DNA from 4 places in the Lysinibacillus sp. NPDC097868 genome. Region 4 is predicted to be linked to each of the others. Evidence: riboswitches for the same ligand, from Rfam matches in the RefSeq annotation. Region 4 holds a riboswitch; each other region holds the start of a gene.

The links. A riboswitch is a leader RNA that binds a small molecule or an ion and turns the genes downstream of it on or off. The one in region 4 is predicted to bind lysine.
Region 1: it holds a riboswitch for lysine, as region 4 does, so the genes downstream of both, ACIQXJ_RS21790 (cysteine hydrolase family protein) here and ACIQXJ_RS13675 (aspartate kinase) in region 4, are expected to answer to the same signal.
Region 2: it holds a riboswitch for lysine, as region 4 does, so the genes downstream of both, ACIQXJ_RS07205 (transporter substrate-binding domain-containing protein) here and ACIQXJ_RS13675 (aspartate kinase) in region 4, are expected to answer to the same signal.
Region 3: it holds a riboswitch for lysine, as region 4 does, so the genes downstream of both, ACIQXJ_RS18880 (amino acid permease) here and ACIQXJ_RS13675 (aspartate kinase) in region 4, are expected to answer to the same signal.

The regions. Positions count from the first base shown of each region.
Region 1 is NZ_JBIWBS010000006.1:35,669-43,483, forward strand. Features, by position in the region: gene ACIQXJ_RS21780 (malate synthase) at 1-218, shown strand, start outside; gene ACIQXJ_RS21785 (MFS transporter) at 1,204-2,412, shown strand; lysine riboswitch at 2,831-3,015, shown strand; gene ACIQXJ_RS21790 (cysteine hydrolase family protein) at 3,176-3,892, shown strand; gene ACIQXJ_RS21795 (APC family permease) at 3,906-5,249, shown strand; gene ACIQXJ_RS21800 (3-hydroxyacyl-CoA dehydrogenase) at 5,408-6,301, opposite strand; gene ACIQXJ_RS21805 (LuxR C-terminal-related transcriptional regulator) at 6,465-7,547, shown strand; gene ACIQXJ_RS21810 (FadR/GntR family transcriptional regulator) at 7,654-7,815, opposite strand, start outside.
Region 2 is NZ_JBIWBS010000001.1:1,467,328-1,475,142, reverse strand. Features, by position in the region: gene ACIQXJ_RS07230 (5-bromo-4-chloroindolyl phosphate hydrolysis family protein) at 1-207, shown strand, start outside; gene ACIQXJ_RS07225 (toxic anion resistance protein) at 204-1,277, shown strand; gene ACIQXJ_RS07220 (DUF6501 family protein) at 1,344-1,541, opposite strand; gene ACIQXJ_RS07215 (amino acid ABC transporter ATP-binding protein) at 1,934-2,665, opposite strand; gene ACIQXJ_RS07210 (amino acid ABC transporter permease) at 2,679-3,404, opposite strand; gene ACIQXJ_RS07205 (transporter substrate-binding domain-containing protein) at 3,730-4,581, opposite strand; lysine riboswitch at 4,701-4,886, opposite strand; gene odhB (2-oxoglutarate dehydrogenase complex dihydrolipoyllysine-residue succinyltransferase) at 5,235-6,485, opposite strand; gene ACIQXJ_RS07195 (2-oxoglutarate dehydrogenase E1 component) at 6,583-7,815, opposite strand, start outside.
Region 3 is NZ_JBIWBS010000003.1:408,758-416,572, forward strand. Features, by position in the region: gene ACIQXJ_RS18865 (ABC transporter ATP-binding protein) at 1-836, opposite strand, end outside; gene ACIQXJ_RS18870 (sensor histidine kinase) at 973-1,908, opposite strand; gene ACIQXJ_RS18875 (response regulator transcription factor) at 1,913-2,605, opposite strand; gene ACIQXJ_RS18880 (amino acid permease) at 2,838-4,301, opposite strand; lysine riboswitch at 4,385-4,560, opposite strand; gene ACIQXJ_RS18885 (CynX/NimT family MFS transporter) at 4,739-5,944, shown strand; gene ACIQXJ_RS18890 (nitric oxide synthase oxygenase) at 5,986-7,032, opposite strand; tRNA gene ACIQXJ_RS18895 (tRNA-Glu) at 7,253-7,324, opposite strand; tRNA gene ACIQXJ_RS18900 (tRNA-Asn) at 7,326-7,402, opposite strand; tRNA gene ACIQXJ_RS18905 (tRNA-Ile) at 7,415-7,488, opposite strand; tRNA gene ACIQXJ_RS18910 (tRNA-Gly) at 7,493-7,566, opposite strand; tRNA gene ACIQXJ_RS18915 (tRNA-Phe) at 7,576-7,648, opposite strand; tRNA gene ACIQXJ_RS18920 (tRNA-Ser) at 7,661-7,753, opposite strand; tRNA gene ACIQXJ_RS18925 (tRNA-Ala) at 7,769-7,815, opposite strand, start outside.
Region 4 is NZ_JBIWBS010000001.1:2,706,041-2,713,855, forward strand. Features, by position in the region: gene sdhA (succinate dehydrogenase flavoprotein subunit) at 1-1,155, opposite strand, end outside; gene ACIQXJ_RS13665 (succinate dehydrogenase cytochrome b558 subunit) at 1,223-1,831, opposite strand; gene ACIQXJ_RS13670 (YslB family protein) at 2,104-2,538, shown strand; gene ACIQXJ_RS13675 (aspartate kinase) at 2,881-4,110, opposite strand; lysine riboswitch at 4,213-4,391, opposite strand; gene uvrC (excinuclease ABC subunit UvrC) at 4,530-6,320, opposite strand; gene trxA (thioredoxin) at 6,513-6,824, opposite strand; gene ACIQXJ_RS13690 (amino acid permease) at 6,946-7,815, opposite strand, start outside.

The DNA.
Region 1 (7,815 bases), on a different contig from region 4:
CAGATAAAAAATCCCCTGACAAAATGACATGGAATACAGGCAAATACCGTTATTTTGATAATTTATGGATGGCTCAAATTTTACTTGATATAGTTTCGTTGAAGAGTGAACCAACAGAAAAAGAGCTAGCACAACGATTTTTTAAACATTTTTGTAAAATGAATCAGATAACAGATCAAGATTTACCAAAGCCTAATGGTGCATTAATGCGTATTTAGACTTTAGCCCAAAGATAAGAATGACAGGACACTGACATATTCTCCTATCTAACACTAATGCCGAACAGTGCCTGGCTCTGTCTGCTAATAAACGAGTGGAGTTAATATAATTATTTATCAAGAACGAATTCTTATTAATGGGATTCGTTCTTTTTGTATTAAAAAATAACTAAAGATATTTTTTGTTGAATTTATTGAGCTAACGAAGTGGGGCTTTAATAGAATAAGCAAAAACCAAATATGATGAAGAAAATAGGCTCGATTCCACTGATTTTGAGTTGAGCCTATAAAACTATACCCAACAACACCCATGTGTTGCCGCATACACTCCGCACATTGTGAAGCAGTTGGCGTGGCTTAAATTAGCTGACCAACGCCTAACAACTTAATTTTAAAAAAGGCAACTAACCTTGCGTTAGTTGCCTTTTTATATGGAGTTTATCTTCGTGAGTACAAGTAATCCGCTCGATTAAGTATTTGCGGAGTCAGTTAGGTTGAGTGGAGTAATTTCCATATATAAGTATAAGTGGCTGAAAGTATTAATAAAACAATCGCCGCGTATCTTGAATAGTTTTTTTTCGTGAGGTCAACTATTGAAATTTATTTTATGAGTTAAAAGCATTACTAGAACGGGCTTATTTGAGTTTTTACCAAAATTTTCTTGTATGAAAATATAAATAATTTTGCTAAGATATCTTTTGAAATAATTTACCTTTAATACGGTCCAGAGAGGCTGAAAAGGGCTATATGATACTTTAAGCTATTATGTTAGTAATATCTTTGTTTATTCATGCCCTTTTGTCTGTCTGACGGAAGGGCATTTATTTTGCATTTTAGCTGTGATTACACAACTAACGTACCTCTTTTAAAGGAAGTCCAGTGAGGCTTAAAAGGAGAATGGAAACGTTATATTTATATAGATACATCCATTCATTCGTAAATAAAAGAGATTTATTTCATCTAGAACATACTGGAGGAGAGTAGAATGGATTATCGAAAAAAAACCGTGGTCGCATCGGTAGCTGGTTTAACATTAGAAGGCATGGACATCATGTTTATCTCATTTGCGATGACAATGATTATTGCAGAATTTAACATTGATTTAGCAACTGGAGGACTTATTTCTTCTATAACGAATGTAGGGATGCTATTAGGAGGAATTGTTTTCGGAGTTTTAGCAGATAAGTATGGAAGGGTAAAAGTCTTTACCTATACCGTCATCTTGTTTGCAATTGGTACGGCTTTAACAGGATTAGCCACTAGCATTGAACAAGTGTACCTATTTAGATTTATCGCAGGAATAGGTGCCGGAGGAGAATATGGTATTGGTATGGCGCTTGTTGCAGAAGCTTGGCCGAAAAATAAACAAGGGCGTGCGTCTTCATATGTCAGTGTAGGTGCTCAATATGGTGTTATTTTAGCAGCATTACTAAGTGCCATCATTCTTCCTACTTTAGGATGGAGAGCATTATTCTTTGTTGGTGTAATACCTGTTATTTTTGCCTTTATCGTAAGGAAAAATTTAGATGAATCACCTGAGTGGCTCGCTGCTCAGAAAAATAAAAAGGCAAGTAAGAAAGATGAAAAGGGTAAGCTGGTACAATTGTTTGAAACGCCTCGAACAGCGATTACAACAATCTCTTTAATCATAATGGCAACTGTTCAAATTGCCGGTTATAACGGATTAATGATTTGGTTACCATCGATGTTGCAACAGTCCCAAGGTTTATCTGTTTCAAGCTCTGCCATCTGGACAATTAGTACAGCGGTTGGCATGATTATTGGTATGTTAACTTTTGGACTATTCCTAGATCGATTTGGCGCAAAGCGTGCCTTTGGCGTCTTCCTTATTGCCTCAGCATGTGCTGTGTTTGTATACTCTTATGCTACGGGAAGTGTTGGTGTCCTAATAGGTGGTGCAATTGTCGGATTCTTCTCAAATGGTATGTTTGCCGGATATGGAGCGTTGATTGGTGGTCTATATCCCGTGCAAATTCGAAGTACGGCAACAAATACAATTTTTAACTTTGGTCGAGCTATAGGCGGTTTTTCACCAATCCTTGTCGGCTATATTCTACAAAGTTATGATATGAAAGTTGCGATGCTCTATTTAGCAGGTTTATATTGTATTTCCTTTATTGTCATGTTAATGCTTAAAAAAGATAATATAGGGAATGTAAGCGAAACTATATAAACAACGTAAGTTTATTTATCCACCAATTGAAATGCATTTGCGTTTTAATTGGTGGTTTTTTTAAAATCAGAGATTACTCCATTCCTGAGGACGCAATCTGTTCTCACGAGCTAAGTCCGATGCTTTATAAAAAAGGAATTGCTTCGAAGTTTCTCATGTCATGCTGAAAGAAGAAGTACCAACTTTATAAATTATATTGTGAATCGGATTATTAGAATATGGATAGTCAAGATTTTATACAATTTATGGTTCATCATTATATTTATTGCAAATAATTATTGTATAAAAGTATTTATTATGTTATTTTTTTGAAGATTTGCGCTACAAATCTTATGAAATATAGTAAATTTAAAGTTGACATAGAAAAAACGCAATAATATAATTATTTCAAACAATTAAATAAACCTCACTTTTTCGATAGTGAGGTAGAGGCGCGACAATTAACAGTACCTAATGGAGTCCGAGAAGATGAAGATGTTAGGTAGAAGGAAGTGTCGCCGAAGTATGTGTTGAGTTCTCGCCATCATATGCTGGGTCTGTAGCGAATAGTTACAGGACTGTCTTCGTAAACATACATGTTTATGAAGTTGTGCTATCTCTGTTTAGACAAACAGTGGGAATTTTAAATGGTCGATTCATTTTTAGTTTCTAGCTTTAAAAATGAGTAGGTCATTTTTGTGTTAGACAGATTCTTTTGCACAAAGAGTCTGTTTTTTTATTTGTCTAAACATTTTGGAATTAGAGGTATTTTGGAGGAATTATTATGGATAATACATCAACATTATATTATGAATTTTTACCGACTGACGGTCAAAAAATAAACGTGGAGCCAGATAAAACAGCATTACTAATTGTAGACATGCAACACCAGTTTATTAGTCGAGACGGTTTAGACGCGCAGGTTGCAAGAGAAAAGGGCATGTTTGAACAGTGGGAATACTTCTTTAATCGTATCGACAATTTAACAATTCCGAACAATAGAAAGCTTTTAGATTTTTTCCGTACTAATAAATTAGAAGTAACATTTGGTCGCATTGCTTGCCATCATAAAGATGGACGAGACCGTTCTCCTGTACAACGCCGTCCAGGATGGAACAATATTTTATTGCCAATCGGTGACCCAGGAGCGGAGATGGTGGATGAATTAAAGCCTCTTGATGATGAGATTGTTGTAAATAAAACGACAGATAGCGTATTAAGTGGAACGAATTATGAATTTTTATTGCGCAATATGGGCATTGAAACAGTAGTTTGTACAGGGGTTGTAACTGACCAATGTGTTGCTTCAACAGTTCGAAGCTTAGCTGACGCAGGATTTGAAGTTATTTTAGTTGAAGATGCATGTGCAGCTGCAACGCAACAGCTTCATGACGCTGAAATTATGATTATGAATCAAATTTATTGCCAAGTAATGAGCACAGATGAAGTAATTGATTTAGTAACGGAAGAACTTTCAAAACGCAACCCAGTGAATGTGTGAGAGGACATAGACTATGAGTCAAACACCCAATGATCATACACCACAGTTAAAGCGTGTTTTAACATTAAAAGATTTAGTCATTTATGGAATTGCTTTTATGACACCGATTGCGCCAGCTTATATTTATGGCTTTGCAGCAGAGTCTACAGGTGGGATGTTGCCATTAGCTTACTTGATTGCAATGGTTGCAATGATGTTTTCTGCCTATAGTTACGGTCGAATGGCTGCTGTTTTTCCAAATGGAGGGTCAACTTATACATATACGCAACGTGCCATCAATCCACATTTAGGATTTTTTGCAGGATGGGCAATGTTTATGGATTATGTATTAGTGCCACTCATTGTATTTATGGTAGGTGCTTCATATGCGAACGCATTAATACCATCTGTTCCGTATTGGGTATGGGTGTTACTAATTGCAGCTATTATAACTACTGTAAATATTTTAGGTATTGGTATCGCAGCAAAAACAAATCAAATCCTCGTTATATTTATGGGAATTGTAGTCGTTATTTTTGTGATTTTTTGTGTCAAGTCAATTGTCGGTGGAGAAAGTGGTACGTCGCTCTTTACTGTTGTGCCGTTCTTCAACGATGAAAAATTCGTTATGTCTGCAATTATTTCTGGTGCAGCAATGGCCTGCTTCTCGTTTTTAGGGTTCGATTCGATTACAACTCTTTCTGAAGAGGCAGTCAATCCAAAAGATGATATTTGGAAGGCAGCTATTTTAGCTTGTTTAATCGGAGGACTTATTTTTATTGGACAAGCTTATGTAGCCCAGCTCGTTTGGCCGGATGTTACAAACTTTAGCTCAGCTGATACGGCTTTATTTGATATAGCGGAAAAAGCAGGAGGTGCAGTTCTTGCAACGCTTTATACGGTTGCGATTATTGTATCGACAGTGACAGCTGGTTTAACAGGGCAAGCAAGTGCATCTCGTTTAATGTTTAGTATGGGACGTGATGAGGTACTTTCGAAAAAGTTTTTCACACATTTACATCCAAAATATCAAACACCGATATACAATATTTTATTGATGTGTGCAATTAGTGTTTTAGGAGCGCTGTTTTTATCAGCAAATTTCGTAGCAGAGTTAATGAACTTTGGAGGCCTGACAGGATTTATGTTTGTTAACTTGTCAGTAATCGTATATTACTTCTTCCGTAAAAAAGAAAAGAAAATAATTCGATACTTATTAATTCCAGGGTTAGGGTTCGGAATTTGTTTCTACTTATTCATTAATTTATCACCGATGACATTGAAGATAGGCTTTTTATGGCTTGCAATCGGTTTTATCTATGCTTTCATTACGACGAAAGGCTTCAAAAAGAAACCACCAACTTTTTCGGAATTATAAAAAACCGAAAAGCTTTCAGTAAATAGCATACCTCAGTTAGCGAGGGTTGCGACTTACGGTGTGCCCGCGGAAAGCACCGCCGTAGCGGACCTCAACGGTGATGCAAAAAGTGTTAGATTGATGTAGTCAATCTAGCACTTTTTCTTTTTTGCCCCTAATTAATTTTGTTTGAGAAAGTCTTTATCTAAATAAGCTGGATTAGGATATTTATAAAAACCTTCTCCTGAAGAAACACCCATTTTCCCTAAATCGATATATTCTGCTTTAATTTTTTCTGCTATGATTTTGGCAATTGGATCAATATCTGCCTTCATCACATTTAAGTTATATGGTGTTTCCATGCCAACTATATCTAGAAACCCGAAAGGACCTAATGGTGACCCAGTTGAAATCATCCAGTTTTTATCAATTGTATGTGGGTCTGCAATTTCATTTGCCCAAAGCCCCATACCAGCACTTAAAAAGGGTACAGACAGTGTATTTAAAATATAGCCTGGTTGTTCCTTCTTTAAATGGAATGGAATCATACCGATAGTACGTGCAAATTCAACTACTTGTTCAGTGTACTGTGGATCAGTTCCTTCATGACCCATCACTTCGGCTGTATTGTTTTTCCAAATTGTATTTGCAAAGTGTAATGCTAAAAACTTCTCAGGTCGTCCTGTAAATTGTGCAAATTGACTAGGTAACAGAGTGGAAGAATTAGATGCAAAAACCGTTTTTGCTGGTGCTACTTTTGCTAGTTGCTCATAAAATGATTGTTTAATTTCAATACGCTCCGGTACCGCTTCGATAACTAAATCTACCTCAGATACTGCCTGCGCTAAATCTGTGAAAAACGATAAGCCTTCTAACGCTTTAGCTGCACGTGCCGTATCATTAAAATAATCTCCGTATGTGTTTGATAACGATTCCATGCGCTGTTGCGCTGTTGCAATTACATCATCATTAATGTCATATACATTTACTTTATATCCAAAAAACGCAGTTTGAAAAGCAATTTGACTTCCTAATACTCCGCTACCTGCGACTAATATTTTTTTAAATTCCATATTTAGTACCTCATTTCTTGATTAGAATACCCTTATATAAATAGTTGAACTAAATAACAAAATAAAGTTGTTACTTTTAGAGTGTAAATGATAGAGTAAATGCAAAGATACCTGTAATTGGGGGTATATTCATTCAAAACGAACATGTAAATGTAGGTGTACTATGACTAAAATAAACTTTCAGTATGTATTGTTTCATAAAATGCACCATCAAGATATTGCATATGCGTGGAATAAGCATTTGCAATCAAGAAAAGAGTTAAGTGAGCAGGAAATTATTCAAATTGGTTATTGGTACCGCTCTTGGTTGACGTTTTTAAATGGTCAGTTAAAAAATAAAACGATTCAACGGGAGGAGCTAATTAACTGGGCTACTATGCATAGTCGACTTTTACCAGAAAAATTACTAACAACATTTCCTTCATTGTCTTATTACGCAACAAAAGATGTACTTATACAAATTAAGCATCCGTATACAGATGAAATGTTAAAGTATCACGAAAAAGTACTAGATGTATTACGCCTTATAAACAGTAAAGTATTACAATCTCCAATCAAGGTTGAAATAAGTCTTGAAAGTTTGCTAAAGTTACAGCGCTTTAGCAAATTGCTCATTCAATTAGATGGTGTAGATCATATGCCAACCATTTTATCGAAAGCACAGGAAAACTTCGGCTATCAACGTGTCACATTTCATAGTTATAATCCATGGCTTAATGAATTTTCAGGTGTATACGGTTCTGAGTTACACAAAGTACAAATGCTAAAAGGTAAGCTGGAGGATGAGCCCGTATTCGCTATCAAAAAACCTCTTTATTTAGAACAACCAGCGCCATATATAAATCCTATTGCAATTGAATTATTGAATGTATCTACGATTATTTTTATTCCAATTCAGCAAAATGGACAATTATTTGGTTGGTTAACGTTTGACCAATGTGGAACGCCCTTTTCATATAATGAAGAAGAAATGCAATTACTTGAAGAAGCAGGGAACTTATTAGGCTGTTACTTTTCACGGACACGCAGTACACAACGGCTACTGCATGACTTAAAGTTAACAGATAAAGACTTGGCGGTTTTATTTTTATTAGCGGAAGGATTCAGTAATAAAGAAATGGCAGAGCTTCTCGTTGTCAGTGAGTACACAATTCGTGACTATATTCAAAAGCTACTAACTGTATTTAATGCAAAAAACCGTACACAAATAATTGCGACGGCTTTTCGAATGGCTGTTTTAGAATAAATTAAAGCTTTGAATGAAAGGACGAATCCTAAGAGAAGGGATTCGTTTTTTTAGTTTTAAAGAGAAGTAAATCTATAGAGAGTAGGGCACTTTATTTGATTAGCTCTCAAATATGATTAAAAAGTGACTCTGTCAATTCTCTTCTTATTTGCTTAATATGCTTTTCCATAAGTTGTTTAGCTTGATTTGCTTCGCCAGCTGCTATTGCCAAATAAATTTCTTTATGTTCATCAATAGTCTCTTGCGTACGTTCTACATCTTTCAATCG
Region 2 (7,815 bases), 1.2 Mb from region 4:
TCAAAGCAACCTGTCAAAGATAAAGAAATCCAAGTAACTTTATCAAAAACGCGCGAAACGTTATCGGATTTAAATTCTACATTTCAAATTGACCTGAAAGATGCACTTTCAAATGATATTGATCATCTTCAAATGGAAATTGAATTCGCGAACCGTTCCAATTTAAGAAGAAAAGAACAACTGGACTGGCGAGGCGATGAAAAATGACAGCTAACAGAGATTCTATCTTTCCATTAGAATCGTTGCCAGGAATCTCACCTCTTGTACAAACCTATTTAGAATCGTCAAATCAAGAGGCAATGACTACCTATGAAACGCTATCACCTCTTGCTCAAAGTCGAGCACTTTTATATGCAAGTCAAATTGACCTAACTAATTTTGAATCAGTGTTAACTTTAGGCCAAGACTCTCAACGCGCCGTCTCTCAATTTGCAGATCGCATGCTTGCACAAGTAAAGGATAAGGATGTCACAAAAATCGGACAGATGCTTGATTCATTAATGCAAACGTTAGACCGTGTAGACCCTGCTGCATTAGAGCCTAAAAAACCTTCCTTCTTAAAAAAAATGTTCGGTAAAACAGAGCCAACTGTTAAACAAACCCTTACGGAGTTTGAACGAATTAGTATTCAAGTAGAACGAATAGGCGTCCAACTCGAACGTGCACAGCTACAGCTAATAAGAGACGTTGAATTGCTAGAGCAATTGTACACACATAATCGAGGTTTTTTTGAAGAGTTAGCAACTGCCATTGCGGCTGGACAGATGAAAAAACACCAGGCTATTGAATTTGAGCTACCTTCAAAAGTCAGCATCGTGCAAGCGACTAAACAACCGCTCGCTATTCAACAGCTCAATGATTTCACGGCGCAACTTGAACGTCTTGATCAGCGTATATATGATTTACAAGTATCCCAACAGGTAGCATTACAAACAGCACCTCAAATACGCATGATTCAACAAGCAAATCAAACACTTGCTGAGAAAATCGAGTTTTCAATCGTCACACTTATTCCTCTTTGGAAAAATCAATTAGCTATGATGCTTTCGATGAATATGGATTCTCATTATGCACAGCTAGAAGAACGACTAGCACGCACAAATGAACGATTTACAAGCCCATCTTTTGAACAACAGGTATCGAAATTTAAAGAAACACAACAAGAGCTTAAAATAGCCATTCAAGATGTTTTTGCTTTACATACAGCTACCGAAAAGGAAAAACAACATCTGCAACAAGATGTAGCTGGCATGAAACAATCAAAAACGATGGAATAATATTATGGGGCGCTAAATTATATAAAGGGGTGTCTCAGCAATTATGTGAGACACCCCTTTATATTATTATGCAAAATACTCTTTATAGTAACCACCAATATTACCAGTGTTGTCAATAATGAAAACGAACTCTTCTGTTTCATTTTTCACTTCATATTCTTTCCCAACTGTTAATACGTTTGATACTAAATATTTAGATGCGTTCGTGTGTTTGCAAGTAACTGTACGAAGTGTTGGTGCATCTTTCCATTTTAAATGTAACATAAATTCTCTACCTCTCTTTACTAGCCATTAGCTAACATCTATTGTTTATTTTATACGATTTTGGCTCTTTTGTGGAGAAAAAACTATAGAAGTCTATATTTTGTCCTTAATAACGAATTGTTTGCTTATTTGATACTATAAAATTTATACTCGAGGTGTTGTTATGAGTTTCGGTGGAGTTCCACAATGGTTTTTTATCATCGCTGCCGCATTTGCCATTTGCTTCATTTTATATGCAGAATGGAATTCTAGAAAATAAGTATAGTTGTCTATTGCCGTTGATTTCCGCTGCGTGCGGATACGATAAGCAAAAGTGAGTCCTTCGCTCTGGACTCACTTTTTTAGGCATTATTTTATACAAACATATGAAAACAATTGAAATACTATAAAACTTACTTCAGCGTTCGTTTTAAAAATTCTTTTGTACGTTCGTGTTCCGGGTCTACTAGCACCTTTGAAGGAGGACCCTCCTCAACAATTACACCTTTATCCATAAACACAACACGGTCTGCAACTTCCTTCGCAAACTCCATTTCATGTGTAACAATCAGCATCGTATTTCCAGCATCTGCTAACTCACGCATTACTTTCAACACTTCCCCAACCATTTCTGGATCTAGAGCGGATGTTGGCTCATCAAAAAGCATTACATCTGGGTTCATAGATAATGCACGTGCAATGGCCACACGTTGCTTTTGACCACCAGAAAGTTGACGAGGTTTTGCATTCACATATTGATCCATCCCGACGATTTTAAGATACTTTAAAGCTGTTTTTTCAGCTTCTTCTTTTGAACGTTTTAACACTTTTACCTGTCCAACTGTACAATTTTTAAGCACATTGTGATTGTTAAACAAATTAAACTGTTGGAAAACCATTCCTAAATGCGTACGATAAGCTTGAATGTTATGCTTTGCGTGTAAAATATTTTCCCCTTTATAAATAATTTCCCCACCATTTGGCGTTTCAAGTAAATTAATGCAACGAAGGAGTGTTGACTTGCCGGATCCGGATGAACCGATTAGACATACAACCTCTCCCTTTTCTACTTTAAAATTCACATCTTTTAATACTTGGTTACGACCAAATGATTTACTTAAATGTTCTATTTGAATGATTGCCATTTGTTCGTTCCCCCTAGTCAATTTCTTTCAGTTCTTTGTGATAAGCATCCGGACCGTCAAGACGTTTTTCTACATATAGTAAAATTCTTGAAGCCGTAAATGTCATAATGAAATAAAGCACACATGCGACAAAGAAAGATTCGAAATAACGGAAGTTGTTACCCGAAATCGATTTTGTTTGAAAGAATAATTCCGTTACACCAATTACACTTAAAACGGCCGTATCCTTAATATTCATAATTAATTGGTTTCCTGTTGCTGGTAAGATGTTGCGTGCAACTTGCGGTAATACAACATGCATCATAATTTGCACATGCCCCATGCCAATCGCAGAAGCAGCCTCATATTGACCTTTATCGATAGAGACAATCCCACCACGTACGATTTCAGCCATATAAGCACCAGTATTCAGTGAAACGACTAAAATACCGGCAGTAATGAAGTGCATATCGATACCAAAAGCAATATCTAATCCGTAAAATACTACCATTGCCTGTACAATCATTGGTGTACCACGGAAAAATTCAACATAGCATGTCAGTATAAAATTAATTAATTTTAATAAAAAATGTTTTATACTTTTTTTACGAACTGGAATGGTATGCATAATCCCAATAAAAAATCCGATGAATGCACCAATAATTGTACTGATTGTTGAAATGAGTAACGTATAATACGCACCTCGTAAAAACATTTGCCAGTTGTTTTCTATAATAGAAATGATCCATTCTAAACTCATGATGTTCCTCCTAACAACGTGTTGTTGCTTTATATCAATTATGCCTTTAGTGAAATCATCTCTTCATTTGAATTAATTTGCTTTATTCAAAATATGTGACACACTTCTTAGACATGACTTTATTCAGAATGACTTCCTCTCTGAACAAACTAAATATGATAAAGGTTGTCCTAGTCGCTCTTAGTAAAATGTCACGACTTTCAATTAGTAAAAATCAACTTCTCTTTTCATATGTTGTAGGTGAATTTTCTCTTGGAGAAAACAGCATACTCGGAACTGCCAGTATGCTGTTTTTTTGTTAAGGACAACCCTATCACTTTTTGCATTACTGAGCTGCAGGTTGTTGAAGAATAGCTTCTTCCATAATTTTTTGGCGATCATCTTCTGAAATACCTTTTAAAATTTCATTGATTTTATCTAGACTAGCATCACCTTTACGTAAACCAACTGCAATTGAAGTATTTGAAATATCTGTATCAAATCCCTCTTCAAAAGATACAAATGTGAATTTGTCATTAGCTGCTGCTGCCGAAATACCTTCTGGACGTTCAGCTACATAGCCATCAATTTTGCCAGCTTCTAGCGCTACACGCATTGCAGAGAAGTTTTCCATCGCTGTTTGCTTTTCTACACCTTTAATTTGATCGATAACATTATAGTTAGATGTATTTAGCTGAGATGTAACTTTTGCGCCTGAGAAATCTTGAATTGATTTTGCATTTTCATACTTGCTACCTTTTTTAATAACCATTACAAAATCAGAAGTATAGTAGTTTTCAGTAAAATCAATTGTTTGTTTACGTTCTTCTGTTGGAGACATCCCTGCTACAATCGCATCGATTTTTTTTGACTGAAGCGCAGGTACTAAACCATCCCACTCCATTTTTACAACTACTAATTTTTTACCTAAACCTTCAGCGATTTTTTTCGCCATTTGTACATCATAACCGCCTGCATACTCTGCATTATCAGCAATTTTTACTGCTCCATTTGCATCATCTTGCTGAGTCCAGTTAAATGGTGGATAACCTGCTTCCATTCCAATGCGGAATTCTCCACCAGTTTCTTCCTTTGAACCATCACCTGTTGTCTTTTCATCCTTGTCACCAGTACCGCAAGCCGCTAACAAGATTGCTGTCATTGCTGTTAACATAAATAACAACCATTTTCTTTTCATCTAAAACTCCCCTTTTCTGTAAAAAAAATAAAGCAACTGTACAAAAAAAGACCTAAGTTTTGAACTTAGGTCTTACCTTTTATTGACAGTTGCCCAAATCCTCACTATAATTTCCATGTATCCGAGATAGCACAACCTAGTAAACTGGAATTAAATTTACTAGGACAGTCCTGCACTTATTCACTGCAGACCCAGCATAAAAGTACGAGCTCCTTTTATACTTCGGCGATATTTCCTTCTCCATTACGTCTTCGCTTGCTTATACTCAGCAATGGACTAATAAATACCGCGCCTCTACCTCACAAAAAACAAAAACAAAAGTGAGGTTTGTTTATTTAATTGTTATATAGATATTACTATAAAGCTAGCATAGTCGTCAAGATAGTTTTATCATTTTTCTGACTAATTACAAAATTAGTCTATAATCCTTTTAAAATCCATAAATAAAGTAGAATAACATTAACTATGTTTGCCATCATTTCACAAATTTTTATTATAAACAACAAGATTTATAAACCATAAGAATCGATTTCCCAGTCCAATAAAGGCCATTTATACCATCAAGTAAATTTCATTAAAGGGGAAATCAATCTAAAATGAAAAACCCTGCTAAACAGTTAAGTTTGCAGGGTTTGAACACATAATTTATTGAATTAAGAATTTAATAATAAATCTTCTGGATTTTCAAGTAACTCTTTAACCGTTTTAAGGAAGCCTACAGAATCTTTACCATCGATAATACGGTGGTCGTAAGATAATGCTAAGTACATCATAGGACGAATTTCAACTTCGCCATTTACTTCTACTGGGCGTTTTTTAATTGAGTGCATTCCTAAAATAGCAGCTTGTGTACCATTCATAATAGGTGTTGACATTAATGAACCGAATACACCGCCATTTGTAATTGTGAATGAACCACCTTGAAGATCAGCTAAACCTAATTTTTTATCGCGTGCTTTTTTAGCTAAGTCTGCAATTGAATCTTCAATTTCAGCAAAGTTTTTGCGGTCAGCATCACGTACAACTGGTACTACTAAACCTTCTTCAGTTGATACAGCTACACCAATATCAAAGAAGTTATTTAAGTGAATTTCATCGCCAACGATTTGAGCATTCACATAAGGGTATTTTTTAAGTGCTGCAACAACAGCTTTTGTGAAGAATGACATGAAACCAAGCTTAGAGCCAGTAGACTCAAAGAATTGATCTTTTTTACGAGAACGTAATGCCATAACATTTGTCATATCTACTTCATTGAATGTTGTAAGCATAGCAGTCGATTGCTTAACTTCTAATAAACGTTTAGCAATTGTTTGACGACGACGGCTCATTTTTTCAACTGTAACACGTGACTCGTCAACAGCTACTACTGCTTTTGGTGCTGCTGGTGTTGCTTGAGGTGCTGCTACAGGTGCTGTACCGTGAGCTGCAACGTCTTGTACACGTACGCGACCTTGTGGATCAACTGGAGATACAGCTGCAAGATCAATACCTTTTTCACGAGCAAGTTTACGTGCAGCAGGAGATGCAATTACACGCTCGCCAGAAGTTTCTTCTACAACAGGTGCTGCTGGTGTTGGTGCTGCTACCGCTTGAGGTGCTGCTGGTGTTGGTGTTGGTGCTTCCGCAACTGGTGCTGCTGCTGCTGCTGGTGCTGGTGCTGCCCCTTCGCCCGCTTCTACAACTGCGATTACTTGACCTACTAGAACAGTATCGCCTTCTTCAGCTAAAATTTGTGTTAACACCCCAGCTTCTTCAGAAATGATTTCAGCATTTACTTTATCTGTTTCAAGCTCAACGATGAATTCACCTTTTTCCACGCGGTCTCCCACTTTTTTAACCCATTGTGCAATACTACCTTCTGTAATCGATTCTGCTAATTCAGGGACTTTAATTTCAGCCACTTTCATTTCCTCCTTTGATTAACGTGCATGCGTATCATGCACATAAAAGGGCTACCGCCTTAGGCATGTAGCCCAGCTTCCAGTAATAATGATATATTTAGTTTACTTTTACCGTTTCAGCAACTGCTTCTTCAATTAGAGCTGATTGAGCTGCTTTATGAGAATCTGCATCACCTTCTGAAGTTGAACTCATTGCAGGACGACCTACATAACGAAGCTTTTTGCCTTCAGATAGTTCATATAATGTTTCCAATGCGTAATTCCAAGTACCTTGGTTTTTAGGTTCTTCTTGTACCCATACGATTTCTTTAGCGTTAGGATACTTAGCAATAATATCAGCAACTTGCGCTGTTGGGAATGGGTAAAGTTGCTCTACACGAACAATGTGTAAATGATCGAAGCCTTCTCCATCTTTCACGCGGTCTGCTAAGTCAATCATTACTTTACCCGTACCTAATACAATTCGTTCAACAGATTTAGTTTTTGAACCTAAACCTGGTTGCTCGATTACTTCTTGGAATGAGCCATTTGCTAATTGTTCAGCATTTGCTGCAGCTAATGGATGACGAAGTAACGATTTTGGTGATACAACAACTAATGGACGCACACCTTCTGTTTCCAACAATGCTGCTTGACGACGTAATAAGTGGTAGTAGTTCCCTGCATTCGAGCAGTTTGCAACAAACCAGTTATTTTCAGCAGACATTTGTAAATAGCGCTCCATACGGCTTGAAGAGTGTTCAGGACCTTGCCCTTCATAACCGTGAGGTAAAAGAATGACGAAGCCAGATTTTTGCCCCCACTTAGAACGTGCCCCTGAAATGAAGTTATCAAACATCACTTGAGCCATGTTCGCAAAGTCACCAAATTGCGCTTCCCATACTGAAAGTACGTTACCTTTTTCTAAATTGTAACCGTATTCAAAGCCAACCACCCCAGCTTCTGTCAATGGTGAGTTGTGTACTGTAAATGAAGCGCTTGCACCAGAAATATGGTGAAGTGGTGTAAATACGTTACCGTTATTTTTGTCATGTAACACTAAATGACGTTGTGAGAATGTACCACGTTGAGCATCTTGACCAGTAAATCGTACTGGCGTACCATCTTGAATAATTGTTGCGTATGCTAATGTTTCAGCATGACCCCAATCAATTTTTGCAGATGCAAATGCATCACGACGTTTTTCTAAAATTTTGCCTAATTTCTTTTGTGGCTCGAAGTTTTGTTCAAACACAAGTAGTTCTTCGTTAATCGTTTCTAAACGCTCAGCACCTACCGCTGTATCAACTTGTGGGAAATTAATTTTTAATTCTTCTGGCATTTCTAAATG
Region 3 (7,815 bases), on a different contig from region 4:
TCATGTTCTATTAACGTTTTAGATAGTATTTTTTGTGAAATGGACATATCGTATATTCGAATACAGCGCTCATCAATGCATTTAAAATTGGTGATGCGTAATTGACTATCTAAAATAAAGGCAGCTCTTTTCCCCTCACTGACAATTAATTCAATAAAATCTGTTTGACTATGCCTTACATGCTCCATCGAAACTTCAGCAATTAACCTGCCATTATTAATGACCCCAATTGTATCAGCCATTTGCTCAATTTCAGCTAAAATATGACTGGAAACAATAATAGTAATGCCATATTCTTTACTTAACATCTTGAATAATTCTCTTAACTCTCTTATACCAACTGGATCAAGACCATTAATAGGTTCATCTAAAATTAGCAACTCTGGTTTAGTCATTATCGCACGTGCAATACCTAAACGTTGTTTCATCCCTAACGAAAAATCCTTTACTCTTTTACCATCCACATTGGTTAGCTTTACTAAATCAAGCACATGGCCGATTTCGTTTTTATTGTAATAACCCATATATTCGCAATGTAATTCGAGGTTTTCTTGTGCTGTTAACTTTTCATAGAAAATGGGGTATTCAATGATTGTACCCATTCTTTTTAGTACTTCGTACGACCGATCTGTTAATTTTTCACCGAAGATTTCAATATCCCCACTTGTCGGTTTGGCCAGATTAGTTAACATTTTCATAATCGTTGTTTTCCCCGCTCCATTTGGACCCAAAAAACCATATATCTCTCCTCTCTTAACATGCATATTGACTGTGGAAACCACTTCGTTTCCATCATAGACTTTTGTAAGCTGATTTGTTTTCACAATATACGCCATTTAAACCTCTCCCTTATATGTGGCTTCCTTTATTATAAGAAGTAAAACTCTCTATTTTATTACTTGATTCTTACAAATTCCTTAAGAGAAGAAGAAAAGCCTGTAGAGCTTTTTTAGCTCTACAGGCAGGGCTAGATTAGTACATCATTCTTTTTAATGAAATCGTAAAAACCGTCTTTTCATAAGGGATGCTTTTCAGTTGGATTGTACCATTCATTATTTCTACAAGTCGCTTTGTTATCGTTAGACCCAGCCCACTACCTTGAAATGATTTATTTCTTGAGTCTTCAAGCGTATACATCCTTTCAAATACGCTGTCTATATGATATTCATCAATACCTTTCCCACAATCCCAAACATCAATATAAACATCGGTAGCGTCATTCCTAACTGTTAGCCCAATTACATGTCCTTCTGCCCCGTAAGCAATCGCATTGGCGATTAAATTGTTCAATACTCTATCTAACGCATCTTCGTTGCCTAGAGCATACATCGGTGTTTCAGGTATGTGAATGTCAATATGAAGGCCCATCGACATCACCATATCGTAAAATGATAAAATATTTTTTCGGCATATTTCACTTACGTTTACTTTTGTTATTGGGTATTCTGTATCGCCCGCTTCAATTTTTGCCAAATCAAAAAATGTATGAATAAGCTTCAATACTTCCTCCGTTTTTAAATGGATTCCTGAAAGTAAGCGATTGTGTTCTGTATCTTTTAACGACTGTTGTAGCTGCAACATTTCTGTATAGCCTAGCACAACAGTTAACGGTGTTTTTAGATCATGCGAAATATTGGCAAGCATCTTTTTCATTGAACTTTCTGTTTTTCGATGTTTGGCTAATATTTTGTGCGTATCATTCAGTAATGCATTTATAGTAGTAAGCAGTTGCTGTAGTTCTTGATTCGAAGTAGCAACTAAAATTTTCTCGTTGGATTGTTCGTTCATAATAGCTTGTAGTTTGGTGTGCATGTATCTGAGCGTAACGTTTTGCTCACGTTTTCTTTTCAACTGAAAAAGAATGATTGCTAAGAGAAAAAGAATAATGGTAGATAAAAATAGCGTCATACGCCTAGCCCTCTAATTTATAGCCAATTCCCCAAAGTGTTTTAATATACTGAGGGTTGGAAGGGTCATCTTCAATTTTTTCTCGCAATCTTCTAATATGCACATTAATAATATTTTCATCACCATAATATTCATCATTCCAAATGAGTTGATAGATTTGCTGTTTGGTAAATACGCGATTCCGATTTGTGATAAATAGCTTTAAAATAGCAAATTCCTTTGAAGTTAGTTTCACCTGTTGTTGGTCTTTTTCAACTGAGAAATTAACGACATCAATCACTAAGTTACCAATTGTCACTGTCCCCTTCTTTTCCTCCATCGGGCTTGAATATTGTGTGGCCCTTCGTATTGCAGCCTTCACACGCGCTGAAAATTCCAACATTGAAAATGGCTTTGCAATATAATCATCCGCACCTAATCCAAGACCTAATGCTTTATCAACATCACTGTCTTTTGCTGACATCATAATAATAGGTAGTGCTTCTTTTTCTCGAATTATTTTTAATACTTCTAATCCATCTAGTTTAGGCATCATAATATCCAAAATAACTAAATCAAACGTTTTGCATAAACAAATTTGCACTGCTTCTTCACCATTTGTAACGGATGTAACAGCAAAGCCCTCCATTGTTAAAAACTTGTCGACCATTTCTCGTATGGTTTCATCATCTTCAACTAGTAATATACGTTTTTGCATGTTTAGGCACCTCTTTTCAATAAAGCATTATCTTTAATTCCCATTTGCTTTAACAGTTTTACATTTTTATCCTGTCTCTATATAGCTTACCATAGGTTTTTTTAAAAGTGCCTGGCACTCAAACAATTCTCAAACAATTTTCCAAGCTAATTAGACTCCTGCGCCGTACGCAACGGAAATCAACGCCAAATAAATAAAAGCTGCCCTATAACTAATAGGACAGCTTTTATTTCTATTTTTCTACTTTTAAATCACACTTTTGCAGTGGAATCATTTTTGTTTTATGTTTTATTTTATAGCCCAACCACAAGGCGATAAACAGTGGTATACCGATGTATGAAACAAGGACACCATACCAGTCAATTGAATGGCCTGTGAAAGCTGTATAGTTTTGACCAACTACAACAATCATACACACTGTAAATGCAAAGAGTGGCCCGAATGGATATAACTTTGCTTTATATGGTAGTAATTTTGAATCTAAGCCTTGAGCTTCAAAAGCTCTACGGAAGCGGTAATGACTAAAGGCTATACCAAGCCATGCAATGAAGCCTGACATCCCAGATGCGTTTAAAAGCCACATATAGACAACGCCATCACCAAAGAATGATGCTAAAAATGCTAAGCAACCTACTGCTAATGTCAACAGCAATGCGTAAATCGGAATTCCGCGACGGCTTAGCTTAGCGAAAATCTTAGGTGCATGTCCATCTACTGCTAATTGCCATAACATACGTGATGATGCATATAATCCAGAATTACCTGCAGATAACATCGCCGTTAAAATAATGGCATTCATTAATGAAGCAGCAAAGGCAATTCCTAAGCGGTCAAACACTAATGTGAATGGTGAAACAGCAATATCTTCAGATAATAAACGAGCATCTGTAAATGGAATTAACATCCCAATCGCTGCAATGGCTAAAATGTAAAATAAAATAATACGCCAGAAAACGGACTTAACAGCCTTCGGGATATTTTTACCAGGATCATCCGTTTCCCCAGCCGTTATCCCTAATAGTTCTGTCCCTTGGAACGAGAAGCCTGCTGCTAGAAATATTCCGAATGTAGCAAGGAAGCCACCGTGGAATGGTCCATCACTTATAAAGAAATTCGTAAAGCCTACAGGAGCTTGCCCACCTAAAATACCAAAAATCATCAATAGGCTGACAATAATGAAGACAATAACAGTCGCAACTTTTATCATTGCAAACCAATATTCACTTTCACCATAGCTTTTTACAGATAGTAAATTGAATGTTAGTACAATCGCAATAAATATGACTGTCCATAGTGCTGAAGAGCTGTCTGGGAACCAGTATTTCATTATAAGAGAAACTGCTGCAATTTCAGCGGCAATTGTAATCGCCCAGTTATACCAGTAGTTCCAGCCAAGTGCAAAGCCAAGCGCTGGATCTACAAATTTTGTTGCATACGTACTAAATGAACCTGATGACGGCATATAAGCTGCCATTTCACCTAAGCTCGTCATTAAGAAGTACACCATAATGCCGATTAATGCATAAGCAAGAAGTGCACCACCTGGTCCAGCCTGTGCTATAGCACCACCACTTGCTAAAAATAGCCCAGTTCCGATAGTACCGCCTAACGAAATCATTGTTATATGGCGGCTTTTTAATTCTTTTTTCAACTCTGGTGCTTTATGACCGAGCTGATTAGTTTTTATCTCACTCACGTTAAAGCTTCCTTCCTTTTCTAAGAGGCAAAAAAATGCCATCACATGAACGTTGTGATGGCTAAGTAAATCCTCTGTTTCTTAAAAATGATAGCACAACACGTTGTCCAACGTGACAGTTCTGTTCCTTTCGGAGACAGCCCCAGCATGAGGTTTTCAAGTCCCCTCACACTTCGGCAATATTTCCTTTCAGCTAACATCTTTAATGCTTGTCATCTCCATTAGCTTACTTATAAATACCGCGACCTCTACCTCAATACAAACATGAGGCATATAATTATTAAATTTATGATGTGTCTTAGTTTAACATACGACCTAAGACATTTCAATAAAACGATTAATGTTCTGTATTTTATGAATATTCTACTATTTTTATTATTGTGTTAAAGTGTTATAGTGGTTCGAATTATAATTGTTCTATTAGGGAGGTACTTATTTTGACAACTAACGAGGAATCTACTTATCTTAGCAGAAAGATTAACTGGAAGGGCACAACTCTCTTATTAGTCATCGGTGTAATTTTTCTTGCTTCGACATTACGTATGCCATTAACGGTTGTAGGACCAATTATTTCCTTCATTCGTGAGGATCTCGGTATATCTAACGTTCTTGCAGGCTTTCTAACAACCATTCCATTGCTTGCATTCGCGCTAGTGTCACCTATTGCCCCAGTAATAGCAAGAAAACTGGGTCTTGAATTAACATTATTTATATCAACAATTTTATTAGCACTAGGAATTGTGCTGCGCTCACTTGGAACAACTGGATTACTCGTATTTGGTACAATGATAATAGGTGTAGCTATTTCATTTGGTAACGTCCTTATTCCAGGGCTACTTAAAATGAAATTCCCTTATCATGTTGGATTACTGATGGCATTTTTCACCATGTCCATGAACTTAACAGCTGGAATTGGCGCTGGTATTAGTTATCCCATTGCCAATGCATCTCTTGGCTGGCAAGGTGCACTTGCAATCGCTCTAGCTCTTGTCGTAGTGACTATTTTGATTTGGATCCCACAGTTAAAATTTAATAAGCCTGAACCAACTGTAGCCACTACGAAAGCACGTATACCATTGTGGAAATCACCAGTTACTTGGGCAGTCACTGGCGCGATGGGTTTACAATCATTATTATTTTATACAACCGCAGCTTGGATTCCTGAAATCTATATTGCACAAGGAATAGCCGCAGATCGAGCAGGTTGGATGTTTTCCATCATGCAAATTTCACAAGTACCTATGGCTTTAGCTGTACCGATTATCGCTAGTAAAATGACATCACAGCGACCTCTCGTTTTAATGTTTACTGCCTTTTATTTCATCGGCTTTACTGGCCTTGTCATGGAATGGACTAGTCTTGCTGTATTGTGGATGATATTGCTAGGCTTAGCAGGCGGCGCATCATTTTCACTTGCAATGATGTTCTTTACACTTCGTACACGGACGGCATTTGAGGCCGCTGATTTATCTGGCTTTGCACAATCATTAGGCTATTTATTAGCCGCAGTAGGTCCTATTTTATTTGGTTACTTACATGATTTATTTGGCGGCTGGGATACAGCTGGCTGGCTATTTGTTGTCGTTGCGGCATTACTATTCTTCTGCTCGTTTAGAGCTTCTAGAAATGAATATATAAATTAAAAAAAAGGCAGCTCATCATACTATGAGCTGCCTCTTTACCTTTAGTAAGGCGGTTTCTGATAAAAATAATTGGGTGTATTATAAACATTGACATATGGCTTATGAAAAATATGTGTCGTTGCAGGAGATAATGGCGGAATCAACCAAGTCCAGTTGCCTGTTAAGTCACGGCCTGCCTTCTGTTCAGCTTCTTCAAATAGCTTAAATTGCTGTGCAGCAGTATGATGATCGACTATACTTACACCATCTTCTTTAAAGGAATGGAGTACAGCAATATTTAATTCAACTAATGCACGATCACGCCAAAGTGATGCCTGCTTTGTTGTATCGAGACCAAAAATTTCAGCGATCTTCGGTAACATATCATAACGATCATGATCAGCTAAATTACGTGCCCCAATTTCTGTTCCCATATACCAGCCATTAAAAGGTGCGGCCTGAAAATCAATACCTGCCATTTGAAAGCGCATGCTTGAAATAATCGGCACTGCATACCATTTCAATGCTAGTTTCTCCACCTGTGGATGCTCAGGATGGCGAATTGCAACTTCCAATACATCTTCACGTGGAATTGTAAATAATTGCGGCTTACGATTATCCACCTGTATAACGAGTGGTAGTACATCAAATGCCGTTCCTTCCCCCTGCCAACCTAGTGATTCGCATACTTTTGTAAATGGCACAGAATGTGGATCACCAACGATGCCAGCTTCTGTCTCATAGCCTGCATAACGTATGAGCTGATGATTCCAAATCTTTACTCTTCCAGATGCAAATACCGTTATCGTTGGACGGATTTTACCATCATTTGTCGCATATCGAATATGATATAGCAACTTCTCAAATATGCCTTGCTCATCTAAAACATCGCGTGCATCCTCCACATGCAGTGAGTGCCAAAATAATCTTCCGATACATTTATTACTATTACGCCAGGCTACTCGTGCGCCAAAAGTAAGCTCCTCTGTTGAAGGAATATATACTCCCTCTTTTTCAACTTGCTGTAATCTATTTGTTAGCCATTGTGCAGACTCATTTTGTTCCATTTGATAAAGTGTTAAAAAACGTTGTATCTCTTGTAGTTTCATGTCGTTTTCCTCCATCTAACCTCATATTAGATGAATAGAAATAAATTCACCATGAAAAAATCCATCAGAAAACATACATCTTTTATATATGAAATACTTTGTTCAAATTTAAAGCGACAGTCGAAAATTCTTCATCAAAATTTTATAATAACTAAGTAAATAACTTGAAAAATTACAAAGAAAAAGCATGTAGCAACAATATGCTACATGCTTTACTAGATGACCCCTACGGGATTCGAACCCGTGTTACCGCCGTGAAAGGGCGGTGTCTTAACCGCTTGACCAAGGGGCCATGGCTCCGAAGGCAGGACTCGAACCTGCGACAACCTGATTAACAGTCAGGTGCTACTACCAACTGAGCTACTTCGGAATAAGTTTATAATGGGCCTAAATGGACTCGAACCATCGACCTCACGCTTATCAGGCGTGCGCTCTAACCAGCTGAGCTATAGGCCCTCTTTGGAGCGGGTGATGAGAATCGAACTCACGACATCAGCTTGGAAGGCTGAGGTTTTACCATTAAACTACACCCGCAAAAAAAGATGGGTCAGGACGGAATCGAACCGCCGACACTTAGAGCTTCAATCTAATGCTCTACCAACTGAGCTACTGACCCGGAAAAACAAAATGGAGGAGGTAGAGGGATTCGAACCCCCGCGCGGTGTTACCCGCCTGTCGGTTTTCAAGACCGATCCCTTCAGCCAGACTTGGGTATACCTCCGGAAACAAATAAATATGGTGGAGCCTAGCGGGATCGAACCGCTGACCTCCTGCGTGCAAGGC
Region 4 (7,815 bases):
GTTTGCACCATGTTGAGAGTAATCACATTCACCTGCTGCAAATAGACCAGGAATTTCAGTCATTTGGTTGTAGTCAACCCATAATCCACCCATAGAATAGTGAACTGCTGGGAAAATTTTCATTGGTAATTTACGTGGGTCATCACCTACGAATTTTTCATAGATTTCAATGATACCACCAAGTTTAACATCTAATTCATGTGGATCTTTATGAGAAAGATCTAGGTATACCATGTTTTCGCCGTTGATACCAAGCTTTTGGTTTACACAAACGTCAAAAATTTCACGTGTTGCAATATCACGTGGTACTAAGTTACCATATGCAGGGTATTTTTCTTCTAAGAAGTACCAAGGTTTACCGTCTTTATATGTCCAAATACGACCACCTTCACCACGAGCAGATTCTGACATTAAACGGTTTTTGTCATCTCCAGGAATCGCTGTTGGGTGAATTTGAATGAACTCACCATTCGCGTATGAAGCACCTTGTTGGTATACGATAGAAGCAGCAGAACCTGTGTTAATAACAGAGTTTGTTGTTTTACCGAAGATAATACCAGGGCCACCAGTCGCCATAATAACAGCGTCTGCACGGAATGATTTAATTTCTTCTGTACGCATATTTTGTGCTACGATACCGCGGCAAACGCCGTCATCATCGATAATAACACCTAGGAATTCCCAGTGCTCATATTTGTTAACTAATCCAGCTACTTCGTGAGAACGAACTTGCTCGTCCAACGCGTATAGTAATTGCTGACCAGTTGTTGCACCTGAGAATGCTGTACGGTGCATTAACGTACCACCGAAACGACGGAAGTCTAATAAACCTTCTGGCGTACGGTTGAACATTACACCCATACGGTCCATTAAGTGAATAATACCAGGGGCTGCATCACACATACCTTTAACAGGTGGTTGGTTCGCTAAGAAGTCCCCACCATATACTGTATCATCAAAGTGAATCCAAGGAGAATCCCCTTCACCTTTTGTATTTACGGCACCATTAATTCCGCCTTGCGCACATACAGAGTGTGAGCGTTTTACAGGAACTAATGAGAACAAATCAATTTCAGTACCAACTTCAGCTGCTTTAATCGTTGCCATCAGACCAGCTAAACCGCCGCCGACAACAATTATTTTGCTTTTCGCCATGATTATTTCTCACTCCTCTTAAAAAATTGCAAAGATTGCATGCACTTCTATAGTAGCTTTTATTAAATTATACGAAAGCTAAAATAGCAGCCACACCAACTACACTTAGAATTACGAAAAGAACGTTTGTTACATAAGTAGCAATCTTTTGAGACTGAGGAGATTGTGTGATACCCCAGCTTACTAGGAATGCCCATAAGCCATTTGATAAGTGGAAAGTTGCTGATATAATACCAACAATATAGAATCCAAGCATAAATGGATTATTTACGATATTTGCCATCATGTCGTAATCAACGTGTGTACCAAGCGCTTTTTGAATACGAGTTTGGAAAATATGCCATGCAATGAAGATTACTAAAAATACACCAGTGAAGCGTTGTAATGAGAACATCCAGTTACGGTATGTGCTAAAACGCCCTGTATTTGGTGTAGCAGTGAATGCGATGTACACACCATAAAATGCGTGGAACATTAATGGAATGTAGATGACAATCCACTCTACTAGGATAAGAAATGGAATCTTTTCCATTACTGCGGTAGCATCATTGTAGCTTTCTGCTCCGCCTGTTGCTGTAAAGTTAATGAATAGGTGCATCGTTAAAAACAGACCTACTGGAATGATACCTAGTAGAGAATGTAAGCGACGCCATAAAAACTCTCGATCTTTCGACAAGACTGTTACCCCCCTTAGTACTTAAAATAGCACAACAAAAGAAGTCACCATTTTGTAAATGATACTCCATTGACTGTGTATTTCATCATGGTACAATATTATGACATGTTTATTGTACTCTCAAGTGCTACGAGCGTCAAGGTAACATAGAGTTTTTAATAGCCCTTATTATAGAAGTAATCTAGTACATAACGTGTCGTTTCTTCTCGAAAATTCTACCTTTACTTTATTGACGCTAAATTATAAGAAAATTCTAAGAAAGAAGGATTTCAATGTTAAATAATCCATCTAATACAATCTCACCATTTGGATATGAGTTAATCCGTGATCATATCCTATCTTCTATCCTCGGTAAACATGAAGATGACGTACTTTATTGGGCTGGGAAGGAGCTTGCACGGAAGTTCCCTTGTAAAAGTCAAGAAGAACTTATCGCATTTTTCGCGGATGCGTGCTGGGGTACTCTTGAATTGACAAAGGAGTCTAAGGATGGACGCATTTTCCATTTAACAAATGAACCAACACTTTTGCAAATTCATAATCGAAGCTTCAGACTAGAAGCAGGATTTATTGCTGAACAAATCCAACAAGCAAAAGGATACTTAACGGAATGTTATGATGAGAAGCGCGAAAAGCAACAGCTAGTCATGTTTACAGTTAAATGGGATGTTAAAGAGCGTATTATGAATACAATACAAAATAAATAAACTAGTAAAGGATTGCGATTTTGTTAGAAATGCAATCCTTTTTGAGTGTCGACAAAAGGCAACATGAAGTTAACTTGATGCCTTTTGTCATTTCTTTATCCTTTTATAGTAATCAATTGGAATATTCCTACCACCTTGTTAGGCGATTGGAGCGGAGGGCGGTCGACTCCTGCTCAGAACGCATAGAACGTAAGACGTAACTATCAGCGCATTAGCGAGGGTTACGGCTTACCTCTGTGCCCGCGGAAAGCGGCTGCCCGTAGCGAAAATCAACTGTAGTAGCCATCTAAGTAAGCTAATGTGATGCATATAAAACCAGTTAAGGATGTTGCCTTCTACCTTTTAGTTTACGTGAATCTCTTCTGCTAAATTAAACTCCTCATGTAATGCGTTTGCAGCGCGGATCATTTCATCCTGTGGCACAACAACAGAAACTTTAATTTCAGAAGTACTGACCATTTTCACTGCAATATCCTCGCGGCGTAAACGGTCAAACATTCGTGCAGCAACGCCAGGATTTGATGCCATGCCTGATCCTATAATTGAAACTTTCGCTAAGCCAATTTCAAAATCTGCAAAGCTAAAACCAAGTGACAATTTACTATCCTCTAGTACACGTAAAGCATCAGCAAACTCTTCTTTTAAAATTGTAAAAGACACTGATGGTCTCACACCTTCTATAATGGCTTGCACAATAATATCAACATTAATGCGATTCTCTGCAAGAAGCGCAAACATATCTGCTAACGATGCAGTTGAGTATGTATCATAACCGATTGTTAGGCGAATGATATCAGACTCATAAGCAACACCACGTACGATTAAATTTTTCTCCATTTCAACTTCCTCCTTCAATAAAGTACCTACAGTATCAACTACGCTTGAACGAATAATGACTGGGATTTGAAATTTTTTTGCGAGCTCCACTGCACGTGGATGTAAAATATGTGAACCTAAATGAGATAGTTCAAGCATTTCATCATATGAAATCTCCTTTAACTTTCTTGCCTTTTCAATATGACGAGGATCTGCTGTATAAACACCATCCACATTTGTATAAATATCAACACGTTCCGCTTCTAATGCGGCTGCAATGGCTACTGCTGTTGTTTCTGCTCCACCCTTACCAAGTGTTGTGATATTGTGCGCACGATTAATGCCTTGTTCCCCCGCAACTACGACAATTTGTCCTTGTACCAAGTGTTCTTTCATACGGCACACATCGATATGGTCGATACGTGCATTAAAATGTTTCGCATCTGTTTGCACACCAGCTTGCCAACCAGTCAATGAAACTGCATCATAGTCTTCCTCTTGTAAAGCAATTGCAAAAAGGGCACTTGCTAGTTGTGAGGTCGTCGATAGTAGTACATCCATCTCTCGTTTAGAAGCATCGTCTGATAAATCACGTACCATCTTCGCTAAGTCTTTTGCTGTGCGACCCATCGCCGCGGTCACCACTACTACATCATAGCCAAGTTCTTTTTTGGCAATCGCTATTTTAGCGACCTCTCGAATCCGCTCAGTTGAAGCGATTGCAGGTCCGCCAAATTTCAATACAATACTCGCCATTATCATCATTCTCCTTTTATCGATTCGTCTCTAGAACAGCAAAAAGGCAGCCCTCACATAACGTGAAAGCTGCCTGCAACATGTACAATAAAAAGCTTGCGCATGTGTGATAGCTCTCCGAAACGTCAAGATTCGACAGTCTTACATCTATTAAATGCAAAACCAGCAAAGTATCGGAAACAACGATACTTTACTTCGGCAAGCTCCCCTTTCACACACTGTCACCGGATTTGTCCATCCTTCAATGTGCTACTATTGAATCTTGCACCTCTATCATCACTTAAAATAGTGAATTTATTAATTTTACCTTTATGAAAATACTTCCTTTTTATGCTTTGCTTACATAAACATTCATATAAGCTGTAATAGAACATGATAGTCTTTTCACTTCATTGTTCTATCACAACCTTAGCATATGTCTAATCCTTTGACAATGACTGTTGCTGAAAATAATTGTAAATACTGTTCGCTAAGTTCGCTGGTATTCCGGCTTCTTGAAGTGCAAGCTCACTCGCCTCACGAATCTTTTTAACAGAGCCGAAATGCTTCAATAGTTGTTGCTTGCGCTTTGGACCAACGCCTTCTATTCCATCGAGAACAGATTGGATAGCATTTTTCTCATGCTGTTGGCGTAAAAAAGTAATGGCAAAACGGTGTACTTCGTCCTGAATACGCTGTAGTAAATAAAACCCGTCACTTGTTCGCTTTAATGCAATGACATCGGGCGGATCTCCAAATAAAAGCTGGGAAGTATTATGCTTCTCATCTTTTGCTAAGCCAGCAATTGGGATAACAAGACCAAGCTCATCCTCTAACACTTCTCGCGCTACTTCCATCTGCCCTTTACCACCATCTATTAGAACTAAATCAGGTAATGGCAAGCCTTCTTTTAATACTCGCGTGTAACGGCGACGTATCACTTCTTGCATTGCTCCGTAATCGTCATGTTTAGCGGCTGTGCGTGTTTTGTATTTACGATATTCCTTCTTTGCAGGTTTACCATCAATAAACACGACCATTGCTGATACCGCATCAGCACCGTGCATATGACTATTATCAAATGCTTCAATGCGAAGTGGTGCTGAAATCCCTATTGCTTCACCCAATGCCTCGCAAGCACCGATTGTTCGCTCTTCCTGTCGCTCGATTAACTGGAATTTCGCCGCCACAGCAATTTCTGCATTTTTCATGGCCAAATCTACTAATTCTTTTTTTTGCCCTCGCTTCGGTGTTAGCACTTTAACCTCTAATAATTCCGTTAAAATTGCTGCATCAATCGCCTGAGGTATAAAAATTTCCTTAGGCTTAATATGCTCAGGCTTTTCATAAAAACGGCCGACAAATGTTAAAAATTCTTCCTCAACATCCTGATAAATAGGGAAAATGGAAACATCGCGTTCAATCAGCTTACCTTGACGAACGAAAAAGACTTGTACACACATCCAGCCCTTTTCAACTGCATAACCGAATACATCTCGATTCGTTGTATCACTGGACACAATTTTTTGCTTTTGCATAACCGTTTCAATATGTGCAATTTGATCGCGGAACTCCTTCGCTCGCTCAAATTCTAGTTGCTCAGCTGCAGCCAACATTTTCGCTTCAAGCTCTTTTTTTACTGTCTCCACTCCACCATTTAAGAACTTCGTCATATCTTCAATCATATCGTGATATACTTGTGCATCAATTTCTTTTACACACGGCGCTAAACATTGTCCCATATGGTAATATAAGCAAACTTTCGAAGGTAATTGTACACATTTCCGAAGTGGATATAGTCTATCGAGCAACTTTTTTGTCTCACTTGCTGCATACGCATTTGGATAAGGGCCAAAGTATTTTGCTTTATCTTTTTTTACTTTACGTGTTGTAATAAGACGTGGATATTTTTCGTTCGTAATTTTTATATACGGATATGTTTTATCATCCGTTAGCATGATGTTGTATTTAGGATCGTGTAGCTTAATAAGGTTCAACTCTAGAATGAGTGCCTCTAAATTAGAAGAAGTCACAATGTACTCAAAATCCTCAATCTCACCAACAAGGCGCTGTGTTTTTCCTTCATGCGTTCCTGTAAAATATGAACGTACTCGATTTTTAAGCACCTTTGCCTTACCTACATAAATAATTGTCCCTTGTCGATCCTTCATCAAATAGCAGCCAGGCTGATCTGGTAAAATATCAAGCTTTCGTTTAATTAAATCATTCATCGCCTACCTGCCCCCCTTTTTGATGTCTTAATAATAACCGCCATTCCATTACCATTCTCTTATTGCCTTTCAATCTTTACGAAAATAAGAAAATTTATTGAAAAACGAGCGTTTATTGATTTTCCTCTATCTATTATATAACGAAAAAAAGCCAAGCACATCTAAAGATGGCTCAGCTCTTTATTTTACGAATTAAGCATGTTTAGCGATGAATGCTTCTAATGCTTCTTTTGGTTGGAAACCAACAGTTTTGTCTACTAATTCACCGTTTTTGAATAAAAGCAATGAAGGGATAGACATGATTTGGTATTGTGCTGCAGTACCTTGGTTATTATCCACATCTACTTTTACGATTTTAGCCGCACTACCTGCAGCGTCCATTTCTTCAAGAACTGGACCAATCATTTTACATGGTCCACACCAAGCAGCCCAAAAGTCGACTAATACTAAGCCTTCTTTAATATCATCTTGAAACGTTGCATCTGTTGCATGTACAATTGCCATTTGAAATCCTCCTTAAATCTTACTATGGTTGTAGTATAGCACGGATAAAATAGCTTGAGCGAACAATCTGCCTGCAATGTATATTTTATGAAAAACGTGTCAAAAAAATAAATAACGCCAATTAATTTACTTGATGTCGGCCTTTAAATACATACGTTAACGTAATAAAGATGTAAATTGCTAACGTAATTCCTGTCACGATAATAGAGGTTGTAAAAATAATCCCAATGAGTATGGCACTTAACGCTATAATCGCTATCCAAGTTGTATACGGAAACCATTTAACTTCATAGGCGCTTGTGTTTTCTGATTGTTTTTTTCGTGATTTTAAATGGGCAATCGCAATAATTAACCAAATAAATAATACTGTATAGCCAAGGGACCCCATTAAGAAATCGAAAGTCTTGCTTCCAGCAAATAAAGAAAAGATTACACCTAAATATAAAGCTAACGTACACATTAAAATAGCATATACAGGAACTTTTCGTTTAGATAAATGAGCAAAGATTTTAGGAACACGACCGTCTACAGCTTGTGTATACAGTACTCGAGATGAACCATAAAGCCCTGAATTCATAGAAGAAATAATAGCAAGTAAAACAACAGCATTCATAATATGGTCTGCACCTGGAATTCCGATCATTTTAAATACCATTACAAATGGACTTTCAGGGACACCATTTACTTCATTCCAAGGAATCAAGCTTACGATAATAAAGAACGGAAGTAGATAGAACGTAACAATACGGACTAATGTACTGCGAACCGCTTTTGGGACTACTTTTTCAGGATTTTTTGTTTCAGCTAATGTAATCCCAATGATTTCTGTACCACCATAAGAATAAATGACAACAAGCATTGCAGCTATTAACCCAGTTGATCCGTTAGGGAAAAAGCCTCCGTGTTCAGTTAAGTTAGAAAAACCAACTGCTGTATGATTTCCAAACGTACCAAACAATAAAATAAGTCCTGCAATAATAAATACAATAAT